Regions from separate parts of the Pseudomonas pichavaramensis genome, predicted to be linked through region 2. Evidence: predicted binding sites of a transcription regulator. Region 2 holds the regulator's gene; the other holds the start of a gene.
What was found. Region 2 encodes FliA, which starts transcription of late flagellar genes. Its sites were predicted from a motif close to CTAAAGTTTNNNNNNNNNNNGCCGNTAA; they were not measured.

Region 1 (7,283 bases), on a different contig from region 2:
TCGGAGTCGTTGCCGTCGACCAACTGCAGCACCGGGATGTCCTTGGCCTGGCGGCGGATGGCGCCTATCGCTTCGCCAGGATCGAGATGCTCGCTGCTAGGTGCGCTGATCAGCAGGTCCCAGGTGTGTTGCAGGGCTTCTGCGAGGTCTTCGCTGGAAGTCAGGCGATGGACGCGGGTGGCGTGTCCGGCATTGCGGAACAGACTGACCAGGCGCTCGGCTTCGTTCTGCGAATCCTCGAGAATCAGCAGGCGGATGGTTTTTTTTTCGATGGCCATAGAGGGGTCAATACCGCGCCGAACGGGCGCGAAAAGGCGACAAATGGTGAGTTGGTCGGAGCCTACAGCGACTTCCAGAGCGAGTCAAAATCTTCCTCCCCGGCAGGCTTCTGGCTTTGCGAGGCTGTGACCGGTGTCCCGGCAGTGCTTTCTTCTTCGCCGACGCGGCGGTACTCGAACTGGCTGAAACTGCCGGTGCTGACCTGTTTGCGCGTCAGCACTGCACGATGTTCTTCGCCTTGGTCGTTGATCAGCACCTTGCTGCCTTCCTGGAAGGGTAGGCGCGGCGTGATCAGGCTGGCAGGGCGCGAGATGGCGCTGATTTCCGGCAGCAGCAGCGCCCGCAGGTACTGGCTGTTCTGCTCGGACTTGCGTACCAGTTGCAGGCCGCAAGGACGGGCATGGGGGGCGATCAGCTCGATGCCCATTTGCGTGCCGCCGCCGCGAACCTGGCGAATCCAGCGCACGATGGCCACACTCCAGCCTTGGCTGGGACTGTCTTGAACACCCAGCAACTCGCCGGCTTGCAACTGGCTGGGGACGTCCTTTGGCCAGGACAGGCAGTAGCCACCGGGGCTGTGATTGACGATGACCAGTGGGAAGGTTGGATAGCTTTCGCCGCTGCTTTCAGGTTGTGCCTGCTCACCGGGCGTTGCCTTGGTGTACTGGATCTCTTCGAAGTGAATTTCATCCGCTGCGTTGCGCTGGGCGTCGAAGGCATTGGACCAGACATCCGGCTCGCCGGTGGAGGGTTTGAATACCGCGGTGCCGAGCTCCACAGGGCGCTTGAGCACCTCTGCGAAGGAGCGCTGTCCGGAGAGAAAGAAGTGCAGTGCGGTCATGCCGATGCACAGCGTCAGATTGCCCTGGCCCGGTGTGCGCTGGAAGGTACGCTCGGCGATATCTCCCCAGGCTGCGGCAACGTGCTGCAGCAAGTCCAGGCTGACGCCTTCGGGAATCGACAGGCGCGACTTGCCGCGCTCCTCTTCCGAGAGTTCAAGATATTCCTTGATGGCTTCGACCAGCGGTTGCGTATCGATGCCCAGCAGATTGTGCAGCTCGCCACTCTGGTAGAGCGATTTGTAGCGGGGGGGGCCATCGACCTGAGGGGCGAGGACGAAGAGGCTTCCCGGCTGGTCTCCAGGCTGCAACTTGACCAGGGCGCTCCAGGGTTCGAGGGCTTCGGCCAGGCGTGCGATACCGTTCTGACGCATCTGGTTGGTCCGTGCGCAGCCCAGTAGCAGCGCTGTCACGTACGTTTGTTCCGTACTCAGGCCTTGAGTGTGGCGCGCCAGCGGGTCACGGATGACCTGGCGATGCAGGCGTTGTTCGAAGGCGATCTGATAGAGCTGATGCAGTTCGAGCCACAGACCTTCCGGCACAGGGCAGTACAGTTGGCTGGCGCGAATCAGCGGGCTGCACAAGCTGTGGCTGGCACGTTGCAGGGCAACGGCGAGCAGTTGATCGCGATCCTTGCCGGTGCGCGCAATGACACGGGAAATGATCAGTTTGTAGCCGACGGCCAGGTGGTTCTGCAGGGCCTGGCACAGGTTGGCGACCTTGCGCGGGCGTTCGTCGAGGACGATGGCCTGGTTGAGAAAGTGGCGTTCCAGATGCTGGCATACGAAGCTGACCTCCGGGCGCAACATTTCCAGCAATTGCAGACGATTGTCCGAAGGCGTGAGGAGTTGATTGAGTTCCACCAGGCTCTGATACAGCTGGCGCGCGGTTTCACCGATGTTCGCTTTGGGCAGGGCGGCAATCCAGCGCTTGAGGTCGCGGGGGGTGCCGTCGCAGAAGCTGAGGCTTTGCTTGCTCGGTGTTGGGACGCGTAACAGCTGAAGGTGGGGACTCTGTCTATCCATCGAACTCGGATACTCCGGCCACACGATGACACGCGGCTCTAGTAATAGTCTTTCGAACTCTAGCAGCATCTGGCTGCGCTGGCAGCCCGTCCTCAGGTTCGGGTAGCCAGCGCAGCCTACGGATTTATGACCAAGTGGTCGATATGCAGGTTCAGTTTGTCAGCACTTCAGTGCTGAGCATTTCCCAGCAACTGCCCCATACGTACCGTGCTGCCGGCACCCAGCTCTTCGGCCCATTTCACCTGCTCCGGTCCGAACAGCACGATAGCGGTGGAACCCAGTTTGAAACGGCCCATTTCGGCGCCCTTGGCCAGTTCGATCGGTGCGCGTGCTGCTGCATCGTAGCGAGTGCTTTTCAGCTCGCGCTTGGGTGGGGTGATCAGGCCGGCCCAGACGGTCTCGACGCTGGCGACGATCATGGCGCCGACCAAGACTACGGCCATGGGCCCGCGCTCGGTGTCGAACAGGCAAACCACCCGCTCGTTGCGGGCAAACAGCTCAGGTACGTTCTCTGCCGTGGTCTGGTTGACCGAGAACAGGCGTCCAGGGACATAGACCATTTCCTTCAGTGTGCCGCCCAGCGGCATATGGACGCGGTGGTAGTCCTTCGGCGACAGGTACACAGTGGCGAACTGACCGCCCATGAAGGGCGCGGCACGTTCGCTGTCGCCGCCCAGCAGTTCTACTGCGCTGAAGCTGTGGCCCTTGGCCTGGAAGATGCGACCGTGTTCGATGGTGCCGAGTTGACTGATCGCCCCATCGGCCGGGCTGAGGATGGCGCCCGGTGTTTCATCCAGCGGACGTGCGCCTTCTTTCAGTGCGCGAGTGAAAAACGCATTGAAGTGCTCGAACGCGCGCAGGTCTTCTACCTGTGCTTCGCTCATGTTGACCTGATACTGCTTGGCGAACCAGGCAATCAGAGGGTTCTTCAGCCAGCTGATGCGGCACTCGGCGACATAACCGATCAGGCGCGACAGCAAGTGGTGGGGCAGCAGGTACTGGCTGAGAATGAAGAGGCGTTGTTTCATCGTGTTTCCTTGGCAGCGGAGCCAGCCGGCATGGTCAGGCCCGCTGGCAATAAGTGGGTTTCGGGCTCAGCGTTCTATGGGCGTGTCGGACAGATTGCCCCACTCTGACCAGGAGCCGGCATAAGCCTTGATCCGGGGATAGCCCAAGGCTTTGGCCACAACGTAGGAAAAGCCGGAGCGGCGGTGGGTCTGGCAGTGGGTGATCACTTCCTTGTCCGGGGTGATGCCCAGCTCCTGCAGAACCGTGGCGATATCCGTGCGAATGCGCATGCCGCGTTGCGGATCCATGCCGGCAGTCCATTCGAAGTGCGTGGCGCCGGGAATGTGCCCGCCGCGTGCTGAACTCAGTTTCTCGCCACGGTACTCATCCGCACCGCGCACGTCCCAGATCGCCAGGTCGTCAGCGCCCAGGCGCGATTGCAGGTATTCGCGAGAGGCGGTGGGGGCGTCGCTCAGCGTCAGTGATACCTGAGTGCGGACGGTTTCAGGTGTTTCCTGGTCCAGAGGCAGCCCGTCATCGACCCAGGCTTGCAGCCCGCCGTTGAGAAAGTGATAGCGCTGGTGGCCGATCACGTCGAGCAACCAGATGAAGCGCCCGGCCCAGGGGCCGCCTTCGTCGTCGTAGACCACGTAGATGGCATCCGGACGATGGCCGATATCGGCGAACAGCGCTTCGAGTTGCGCCCGCTCGGGCAGCAGACCAGGTGCAGGTGGCTGGCCCAGTTGCGTGCGCTTGGCATCGACCCAGCGTGCACGCGGGATATGGCCTGTGGCATAACGCGCCGCGCTGCTGAGATCGAGCAGGATCAGTTCGGGAGCATCCAGGCGCTCGGCCAGTTCGGCGGGTTCGAGCACCAGCGGCAGGTTGTCGAAGGCGGACATCGCGGCCTCCTCATATGAAAAGAGGTCGATTGTAGCGGAAACCACGTGTTTCAGCGCCCGCGGCGGGCAAAGCTGCTCAGCGCACGCTCGATGCACTGTATGGTCTTGGCGAAAGCCTGCAGGCATACGTCATTGAGCGGCTGGCCGCCCTGGTCGGCGACCACCAGCATGACCACGCGGCCGTTGCTGGCCAGCGAGCGCAGCAGCAGGTGCTCGCTGGGGAACAGGGCCTTGAGATGGCCCGGCAGCAGCGCGGAGAATTTGGCGACGTTACTCGGCGTCAGGCGCAGTTGGCCAGGTTCGCTTAGCAGGCGCCGCAGTACCTGGCTTTGTGCCGGGTCGAGGCTGAGTGATGCCGCGCTGGGGTCGAGTCCCGCCTGTTGCTGGGTTTGCAGGCGGCTGTGCTGGCGGTCGGCAAGTAGCAGCAACACGCGCTTCAGGCCGCAGGCCTGCAGGGCGTCCCGGGCGCAGGCAGTCAGCTGCGGCACATTGGTGAAACTGCTGGGCTCGGCGAGCAGGCGCGCGCATAGCTGGCGCCAGGCGGCAAGGTCATCACGTTTTGGTGGTGGGGTCACGTTAACCGCCGGCTTCAGGCGGTGGGCGTCCCAGGGCCATATCAGCGCCTGCGCCGGATGCCACAGAGCGTTGTCATGAATCAATCGGGCGCTGCTAACGGCATGCTGATGGACTTCCTGCTGCAGCTCGCTCAGGGGAACCTGCAGGTAGAGCCCGGTCAACAGTTGCCAGCGCAAGGTGTGCGGAGTGTCCCAGGCGTGATGGGCGGAGACCGCCAGACCGTTGGCGAGCAATACGCAGTTGCTGGGCTGGGTCAGCCAGTGGCGCAGCGGGATGTCCGCGTCGAGCAGTTGCTGCTGATGCAGTGGATGTTCATTGTCGCGAGCGATGTGCAGTGCCTTGACCAGTTGGCGACGGTCACGCTCGAGCAGGCGGTAGCCGCGCACTATCCACTCAGGCAGACGCCAGCGCTCGGCCAGTTTCACGCACAGCTGGATAAGGGAACCCCCCAGCAGCTCCTTTTCGACCATTTGCGGGCGTTCGCCCTTGAGCAGTACCCGCTGCTCCCAAGCCTCGAACAGGTGTGGATGGGCGCATAGCAGCGGCCACAGCGGAGCGAGAAACAGTAGGCTGCAGCCGTGCAGCTCATTCCACAGGCGGGCCAGGCGCGCGCCGAACAGGCCACGAGCTTGTTGGCTCGCATGCTGGCTGATCAGCAGGATCTGGCGAAATGCCAGGGGGATTTCGCTTTCCGGTAAGGCGGGGGCCTGGTTGAGCAAGGCTTCGCAACGTGTCAGTCCGAGCCGTGATAGGGCGGTTTCGACGCTCTCCGCCGGCTCGCTCAGGCTGTTGCCCGACTGGTTGGCCTCGCGCAGAACCTGCAGCGCGAACGAGGGGCTCGACTCTATGGCTTCGGCAATTTCACGCCAGGTACGGCGGCTGTCGCCCAGCACGCGACGCAAGCGCAGATGTTGCTGCTGCTCGATGGGTAACGGCAATCTGGCCAGGTGTTGCGACCAGGCGTCCAGAGTGCGTGGCAGAGGCTTTGGCGTCGACATGTGGGTTGAGCCGAGCTGGCTTTTGACCTTAACTGGCTATAGTCTGGCGCATAAGTTCCGATAATTAGAAGGGTTGTTTTAAACAACCCATCCTCTTGGCTCTACAAGCGTTCCTTTATGGCAAAAATCATAGGCATCATCGTCGTTTTTGGCTGCGTGTTCGGTGGGTTCGTGCTTTCGGGCGGACAACTGATGGCATTGGTCCACCCGTTCGAGGTCATGATTATCGGTGGTGCGGCGCTGGGGGCGTTTCTGCAGGCCAACCCCGGCAGCATGTTCATGACGGTGTTCAAGAAGTCGCTGAGCATGTTCGGCTCGCGCTTCACTCACACCTACTACCTGGAAGTGCTCAAGCTGCTCTACGAGATTCTCAACAAGAGCCGGCGTGAGGGCATGATGGCGATCGAGGCGGATGTCGAAGATCCGAATGCCAGCCCGATCTTCAGTAAATATCCTGCGGTGCTGAAAGATGCTCGCATGACCGCTTTCATCTGTGATTACCTGCGTATCATGTCGTCCGGCAACATGGCGCCTCATGAGCTCGAAGGTTTGTTCGACATGGAGCTTGCGAGCCTCAAGGAGGAGGTGGAGCACCCGGCGCATGCCGTCGCCAAGGTCGCTGACGGCATGCCGGCCATGGGGATCGTCGCTGCGGTGCTGGGTATCGTGATCACCATGTCGATTCTCGCCGAGGCGGATAACGCACAGATCGGTGAGAAAGTCGGTACTGCGCTGGTCGGTACGTTCCTCGGCATCCTGGCCTCCTACGGTTTCTTCGGCCCGTTGTCCGGTGCGCTCGAGCATGACGCCAAGGAAGAGCTGAACCTCTACGAAGCGATCAAGGCGACGCTGGTCGCATCGGCTTCGGGTATGCCGCCGACCCTGGCTGTCGAGTTCGGCCGCAAGGTGCTGTTCCCTGCGCACCGGCCGAGCTTCAGTGAGCTCGAACAGGCCATGCGCGGTAACTGAACCGGATAGCTGACGCATGGAAAACAACCAACCCATCATCGTCAAACGGGTCAAGAAGACCGCTGGCGGCCACCATGGTGGCGCGTGGAAGATCGCCTTCGCCGACTTCGCCACTGCCATGATGGCCTTCTTCCTGGTGATGTGGCTGATGTCGTCGGCCACTCCTGAGCAGAAAAAAGCCATTTCCGGCTACTTTCAGGACCCTGTCGGTTTCACCGAAAGCGCCAGTCCCTACGCCATCGACCTGGGCGGTACGCCGACGCCGGCGCCAGAGCGCACACTCAATCCCGATATCTCCGAAACGCCGGAGAGCCAGCCGGACGAGACGGGTGTCAGCGCGGACCAGATCGAGACCCTGGCCGACAAGATGGAGCAGGAGCGTCTGGAGCTATTGCTGCAGGAACTGCAGAACAAGGTCGAGGAGAATCCCGATCTACAGCGCTTCAAGGATCAGATCCTGTTCGAAATCACCCAGGATGGTTTGCGCATTCAGATCATGGATGCCGAGAATCGGCCGATGTTTGCCCTTGGCAGTGCCGAACTGCAGCCTTACTTCGAAGACATCCTGCTGACCATGGCCGATACCATTCGCGCCGTACCCAACAAGATCAGTGTCAGCGGCCATACCGATGCCAAGCCTTTCGTGGGGCGTGGTGACTTCGGTAACTGGGAGCTGTCCGCCAACCG
Region 2 (7,414 bases):
TAACCGGCGCTGTCGTCGAATTCGCCGCCGTTGGCGCCGGAGCCACTGCGGCCGAACTGAAACGACGGTTGCTACGCGCGATGCTGTGCACCTTCTCGCACAGCATCTGCTTGACCTTGTCCGGATTACGCGAGATGTCTTCGAAATTTTTCGGCAGGAAGTCCACCGCCCCTGCATCCAGGGCATCGAGCGTGACGCGCGCGCCCTCATGGGTCAGCGAGGAAAACATCAACACCGGCGTCGGACAACGCTGCATGATGTTTCGCACTGCAGTGATGCCATCCATCATCGGCATCTCGTAATCCATGGTGATCACGTCTGGCTTGAGCGCCAGCGCCTGATCGATGGCTTCACGTCCATTGGTGGCCGTACCCACGACCTGAATACTGGGATCAGCAGACAGAATTTCCGAGACGCGCCGGCGGAAGAAACCGGAGTCATCCACCACCAGAACCTTAACAGCCATACACACTCCTAGACGGCGCAGGCCATACCTGCGCCGCAACCATCAGAAACGTCGAGCGTAGCGTTTGAGCATGCTCGGAACGTCGAGAATCAATGCGATACGACCATCGCCCGTGATCGTGGCGCCAGACATGCCGGGCGTACCCTGCAGCATCTTGCCCAGAGGCTTGATTACCACTTCTTCCTGCCCGACCAATTGATCGACGACAAAGCCGATGCGTTGACTGCCCACGGTCAGAATCACCACGTGGCCCTCGCGCTGCTCTTCCTGGAAGGCCTGCGGCACCAGCCAGCGTTTGAGGTAGAACAGCGGCAAGGCCTTGTCGCGCACGATCACCACTTCCTGACCGTCAACCACGTTGGTACGCGACAGATCGAGGTGGAAGATCTCGTTGACGTTGACCAGCGGGAAGGCGAAGGCCTGATTCTCCAGCATGACCATCAGCGTCGGCATGATCGCCAGGGTCAGTGGCACCTTGATGATGATCTTCGAGCCCTGGCCCTTCTGTGAGAACACGTTGACCGTGCCATTGAGCTGAGTGATCTTGGTTTTGACCACGTCCATGCCCACGCCACGGCCAGACACGTCGGAAATCTCGGTCTTGGTCGAGAAGCCCGGCGCGAAGATCAGGTTGTAGCATTCGAACTCGTTCAGGCGATCCGCCGCGTCCTTGTCCAGCAGACCTTTTTCCACGGCCTTGGCACGCAGCACGTCGGCATCCATGCCCTTGCCGTCGTCGGTGATCGACAGCAGGATGTGATCACCCTCCTGCTCGGCAGAAAGCACCACGCGGCCTGCACGGGCCTTGCCGGCCTTCTCGCGCTCGTCAGGGGTTTCCACGCCATGGTCGACGGCGTTGCGCACCAAGTGCACCAGCGGATCGGCCAGGGCCTCGACCAGGTTCTTGTCGAGGTCAGTTTCTTCCCCGACCAGCTCGAGGTTGATTTCCTTCTTCAGGTTACGCGCCAGATCGCGCACCAGGCGTGGGAAGCGGCCGAAAACCTTCTTGATCGGCTGCATGCGGGTCTTCATCACCGAAGTCTGCAGATCCGCCGTGACCACGTCGAGGTTCGAGACCGCCTTGGACATCGCCTCATCGCCGCTATTGAGGCCCAGGCGCACCAGACGGTTACGCACCAGCACCAGCTCGCCGACCATGTTCATGATCTCGTCGAGGCGTGCGGTATCGACCCGTACGGTGGTCTCCGCTTCGCTCGCCGCCGGTGCCTTGTCAGCAGCAGGTGCCGGCGCGGCAGCGGCCCGGCCCGCAACGGGCTCAGCTTTGGCGGGAGCCGCAGGTGCTGAGGCTTTGGCTGCAGCAGCGGGGGCGGCTGGTTTTACTGCCGGAGCAGGCGCAGCAGACGGTGCCGGCTCGCTCGGCGGTACGAACTTGCCCTTGCCATGCAACTGGTCGAGCAGCGATTCGAACTCATCGTCGGTGATATCGTCACTGGCAGGTGCTGCAGCGGGTGCGGCGACTGCTGCCGGTGCCTCTGCGGCGCCGGAAAATTGGCCCTTGCCGTGCAACTGATCGAGCAGCGCTTCGAACTCGTCATCGGTGATGTCGTCACTGGCAGGTGCTGCAGCGGGCGCAGCAACACTCGCCGGGCTCGCCGACACCTCGACCGTGCCGCTGAATTGACCTTTGCCATGCAGCTGATCGAGCAGGGACTCGAACTCGTCATCGGTGATGTCGTCACTGGAGGTCGCCACTTCTGCGGCCGGCGCATCACCCAGTGCGTCGAGCAATTGCTCGAATTCATCATCAGTGATGTCACCCGAGAGCGTTGGCGCGACCACGGGCTCTGGCTCAGGCTCGGCCTGCTGCGCAGGCGCAGCAGCCGGAGCGGCCTCTGCCCCAGCAGGCTCAGCCAGGCGCGCCAGTGCGGCCAGCAACTCAGGGGAAGCAGGCGTAGGTTCGCGGCGCTCACGCACCTCACCGAACATGCCATTGACTGCATCAAGAGCCTCGAGCACCACATCCATCAGTTCCGAGTCGACGCGACGCTCACCCTTGCGCAGGATGTCGAACACGTTTTCGGCGATATGGCAGCACTCCACCAGCTCATTGAGCTGGAGGAAGCCCGCTCCGCCCTTGACGGTATGGAAACCGCGAAAGATGGCGTTGAGCAGGTTCATGTCGTCCGGTCGGCTTTCCAGCTCGACTAATTGTTCGGACAACTGTTCGAGAATCTCGCCGGCCTCTACCAGGAAGTCCTGGAGGATCTCTTCATCGGCGCCGAAGCTCATATGTGTGTGCTCCTTAGAACCCTAGACTGGACAGCAGGTCGTCGACATCGTCCTGACTGGAGGCAACGTCATCACGCTTATCGGCATGAATCTGCGGACCTTCACCCCGCGATGGCTCTTTTGATTTTTCCTGTTCGGCACGCAGCACTTCATGGTCATGCTGAATACCGGCAAAACGATCGACCTGACTGGCCATGAGCATCAGTTTCACCAGATTGCTCTCGACCTCGGTCACCAACTGGGTGACACGCTTGATCACCTGCCCGGTAAGGTCCTGGTAGTCCTGCGCCAGCAGAATATCGTTGAGGTGATTGGACAACTTGGCGCCGTCACGCTCGCTGCGAGCCAGAAACAGCTCGACACGCTTGGCCAGTTCGCGAAACCCGTCAGCCCCAATCTCGCGACGCATGAAGCGACCCCATTCCGCCCCCAGGCTTTGCGCCTCATCGCTCAGGTCATTGACCAACGGAGCGCTCTGCTCCACCAGATCCATGGTGCGGTTGGCAGCCCTTTCGGTCTGGGTAACGACGTAGTTCAAGCGTTCGGTCGCATCGGCAATCTGCGAAAGCTCCTGCGCATGCGGCATGCGCGGATCGATCTGGAAATTGACAATGGCGTTGTGCAGTTCACGGGTCAGCTTGCCAACCTCGTGATAGAGCCCGTGGTCACGGACCTTGTTGAGCTCGTTGATCAGTTGCACCGCGGCGCCGAAATTGCCTTGTTCGAGGCTATCGACCAAATCGCGGGCGTTGTTCTTCAGGGTCGACTCGAGGTCACCCATCGTGGAGTCATCATGTTCCATAGCACCCTCGCGGCCGACATCAGCCGTTGACCCGCTCGAAGATCTTCTCGATCTTTTCCTTCAGCACCTGGGCGGTGAAGGGTTTGACCACGTAGCCATTCACGCCGGCCTGGGCCGCCTCGATGATCTGATCGCGCTTGGCTTCAGCAGTCACCATCAGCACTGGCAGATGCTTGAGGCGCTCGTCAGCGCGCACGGCACGCAGCAGGTCGATGCCGGTCATACCGGGCATGTTCCAGTCGGTCACCAGAAAGTCGAAGCTGCCACTTTGCAACATCGGCAGCGCCGAAGTGCCGTCATCGGCTTCTGCGGTGTTGGTGAAACCCAAATCCCGCAAGAGGTTCTTGATGATCCGTCGCATCGTCGAAAAATCATCAACGATGAGGATTTTCATGTTCTTGTCCAAGTCGACCTCCGTACAGTCCCAAACGTATTGCGCTCGCAACTACGTCCTTTAATCGTGAAACCGCTTGCGCCTGCGAGTAAGCCGCCCTTCAGCCGGCGCGCCATTCGCTCAGTCGTGAGCGCAGGCGTGCCGCGCACTGACTGTGCAATTGACTCACGCGCGACTCGCTAACCCCCAGCACTTCACCGATTTCTTTCAAGTTCAGTTCTTCATCGTAATACAGCGCCAGCACAAGACGTTCACGCTCCGGTAAGCCGGCGATGGCATCGGCCAAAGCCGCCTGGAAGCGTTCGTCTTCGAGGTCCCGCGAAGGTTCGAGATGGGTGTGCCCGGCGTCTTCATGCAACCCTCCGTGCTCGCCGTCCTGCAGAAGGTCGTCGAAGCTGAACAGGCGGCTGCCCAAAGTGTCGCCAAGAATGCCGTAGTAATCCTCCAGACTCAATTGGAGTTCGGCCGCAACCTCGTGATCTTTAGCGTCACGCCCGGTACGGGCCTCCACGACACGAATCGCATCGCTGACCATGCGACTGTTGCGGTGCACCGAACGCGGCGCCCAGTCGCCCTTGCGCACCTCATCGAGCATGGCCCCGCGGATACGAATTCCGGCGAAGGTTTCGAAGCTGGCTCCTTTGCTGGAGTCGTATTTACGTGAAGCTTCGAGCAAACCGATCATGCCCGCCTGGATCAGATCATCGACCTGCACGCTGGCCGGCAAACGTGCCAGCAGGTGGTAGGCGATACGCTTGACCAAGGGGGCATAACGCTCGATCAACTGGTGCTGGGAATCCTGCGCCTGCGCCTTGTTGTACATACGAAGTCCAGAAGCTGCTGTCATACGGCGCTGTCAGCCGTCGGTTGCTGCACCAGACGCTCGACAAAAAACTCCAGATGGCCACGGGGGTTGGCCGGCAGCGGCCAGGTGTCAACCTTCTGGGCAATCGCCTTGAACGCCAGAGCGCACTTGGATCGTGGGAACGCTTCATAAACGGCACGCTGCTTCTGTACGGCCTTGCGCACGCACTCGTCGTAGGGCACGGCACCGACATACTGCAGGGCGACGTCAAGAAAACGATCCGTCACCTTGGTCAGCTTAGCAAAGAGATTGCGACCTTCCTGCGGGCTGTGGGCCATATTGGCCAGCACACGGAAACGGCTGATGCCATGGTCGCGATTGAGCAGTTTGATCAGCGCATAGGCGTCGGTGATGGAGGTCGGTTCATCGCACACCACCACGAGAACTTCCTGCGCAGCACGAACGAAGCTGACCACCGCATCACCGATACCGGCTGCGGTATCGATCACCAGCACGTCAAGATTCTCGCTGATATCGCTGAATGCCTGGATCAGCCCGGCGTGCTGCATCGGCGTGAGGCTGACCATGCTCTGCGTGCCAGACGCTGCCGGCACGATGCGAATACCACCCGGGCCCTGCAGCAATACGTCGCGCAGGTCACATTCGCCAGCAATCACATCGGCCAGCGTACGCTTGGGCGTAAGGCCCAACAGTACATCGACGTTAGCCAGGCCTAGGTCGGCGTCCATCAGCATGACTCGGCGGCCGAGGTCAGCCAGGGCCATGGACAGATTCACCGACACATTGGTCTTGCCGACGCCACCCTTGCCGCCGGTCACCGCGATCACCTGTACGGGATGCATACCCATGTTCTTTCTACACCTTGTCTAACTTCGACTTGGCCATCCCAGATCGATTACCTGTGGAGGCCGTTCACTTCTGCGTCATGACGCGGGAGGGTGCAACAATACCGTCCGTTATCCGGCGCGCTGCGCCGGCTGCTGATAGAGCCCGGCGAACAGCTGCGCCATGGCATCTTCACTCGGCTGCTCCGCAGACTGCAGTCCTACTGCACGACTGACCAGTTGGTGACTACGCGGCACCTGCAGGTCATCCGGAATTCGCGGTCCATCAGTGACATAGGCTACCGGCAGTTGCTGGCCTATAGCCAGACCCAATACCTCACCCAGGCTGGCAGCCTCGTCAAGCTTTGTCAGTATGCAGCCTGCAAGGCCGCAACGCTTGTAACTATGGTAGGCCGCCTTGAGCACTTGGCTCTGACTCGTTGCCGCCAATACCAGATAATTCTTTGCCTTGATCCGCGCCGAAGCCAGACTTTCCAGCTGCAAACGCAAAGCCGGATCGTTGCCCGGCAGGCCGGCGGTGTCGACCAGCACCACGCGCTTCTTGGCCAGGGGGGTCAGAGCCTGTAACAGGGACTGCCCTGGATCGACCTGAGTCACCGATACGCCAAGGATACGCCCAAGCGTCTTGAGTTGCTCTTGCGCGCCAATACGATAGCTATCCATACTGACCAGAGCGACCTGTTGCGCGCCGTACTTAAGTACGTAGCGCGCAGCCAGCTTGGCCAGCGTGGTGGTTTTGCCCATACCGGCGGGGCCGACCAGAGCGATTACCCCGCCCTCTTCCAGCGGCTCTACCTTGGGCGTTCTGATGGCGTGAGCCAGATGCGCCAGGATCATCCGCCAGGCCTGACGCGGCTCGGCGATCCCAGACACCTTGTTCAGCAGCGCTTGCGACAGCTCGGCCGACAGGCCCATGCGCTGCAGGCGACGCCAGAGGTTGGCCTGCTGCGGACGACGATTCTGCATCTGCCCCCAAGCAATCGAGCCCAGCTGAACCTCGATCAGCTCACGCAGGCCGTGCAGTTCGAAGCGCATGGCATCCAGCGCGCGCGGGTCAACCGCTGGCGCCGCAGCCGCGACGGCCTCGACAGGACGCTGAGGTTTGACCGGAGTAGCCGGCAGTTCGGGGGCCAGCAGCGACTCGTTGGCGAACAACTGGCGATCCTTGCCAGCGTCCTGCTCGGCACGGGTGGTCAGCTCGGCCTGGGCACTGGCGATGCGTGCCTGGGTCTTGCGCAGCTCGGCTTCCAGCGCCGGGTTCGGCCGTACCGGTGCCGGCGCCTGGTAATCCAGCGCAGCCGTCAGCTCGACGCCACCAGCGACTCGGCGATTGCCGATGATCGAGGCATCGGCGCCCAATTCGTCACGCACCAGTTTCATGGCGGTCCGCATATCGGCGGCGAAGAAGCGTTTGACCTGCATGACCCTTTACCTCAGTTCTGGCCGACCGTAGCGACTATGGTGACCTGCTTGTTGTCCGGAATTTCCTGGTACGCCAGCACATGCATGCTGGGTACCGCCAGCCGCGCGAAGCGCGACAGCATCGCCCGGATCGGACCGGCTACCAGCAGAATCACCGGTTTGCCGAGCATTTCCTGGCGCTGCGCCGCTTCCACCAGGGAACGCTGCAGCTTTTCAGCCATGCCAGGCTCAAGGAGGATGCCATCCTCACTGCCCTGACCGGCCTTCTGCAGACTGTTGAGCAATATCTGTTCCAACCTTGGCTCCAGAGTGATCACAGGCAGCTCCGGCTCTAGTCCCACAATGCTTTGCACGATTGCACGTGCCAGCGAAACGCGGACAGCGGCAACCATAGCGGCGGGATCTTGAC

Region 1: a site for FliA is predicted at 5,664-5,691, ahead of motA (flagellar motor stator protein MotA). Genes of this name have one in related genera too.

What each region holds. Positions count from the first base shown of each region.
Region 1 is NZ_JBJKFJ010000001.1:334,656-341,938, forward strand. Features, by position in the region: gene ACJRW5_RS01450 (GGDEF/EAL domain-containing response regulator) at 1-278, opposite strand, end outside; gene ACJRW5_RS01455 (molecular chaperone) at 341-2,143, opposite strand; gene asd (archaetidylserine decarboxylase) at 2,311-3,171, opposite strand; gene ACJRW5_RS01465 (rhodanese-like domain-containing protein) at 3,238-4,053, opposite strand; gene ACJRW5_RS01470 (HDOD domain-containing protein) at 4,104-5,627, opposite strand; gene motA (flagellar motor stator protein MotA) at 5,745-6,596, shown strand; gene motB (flagellar motor protein MotB) at 6,613-7,283, shown strand, end outside.
Region 2 is NZ_JBJKFJ010000002.1:222,326-229,739, forward strand. Features, by position in the region: gene ACJRW5_RS04585 (protein-glutamate methylesterase/protein-glutamine glutaminase) at 1-466, opposite strand, end outside; gene ACJRW5_RS04590 (chemotaxis protein CheA) at 509-2,716, opposite strand; gene ACJRW5_RS04595 (protein phosphatase CheZ) at 2,730-3,518, opposite strand; gene ACJRW5_RS04600 (chemotaxis response regulator CheY) at 3,538-3,912, opposite strand; gene fliA (RNA polymerase sigma factor FliA) at 4,013-4,759, opposite strand; gene fleN (flagellar synthesis regulator FleN) at 4,756-5,586, opposite strand; gene flhF (flagellar biosynthesis GTPase FlhF) at 5,695-7,005, opposite strand; gene flhA (flagellar biosynthesis protein FlhA) at 7,017-7,414, opposite strand, start outside.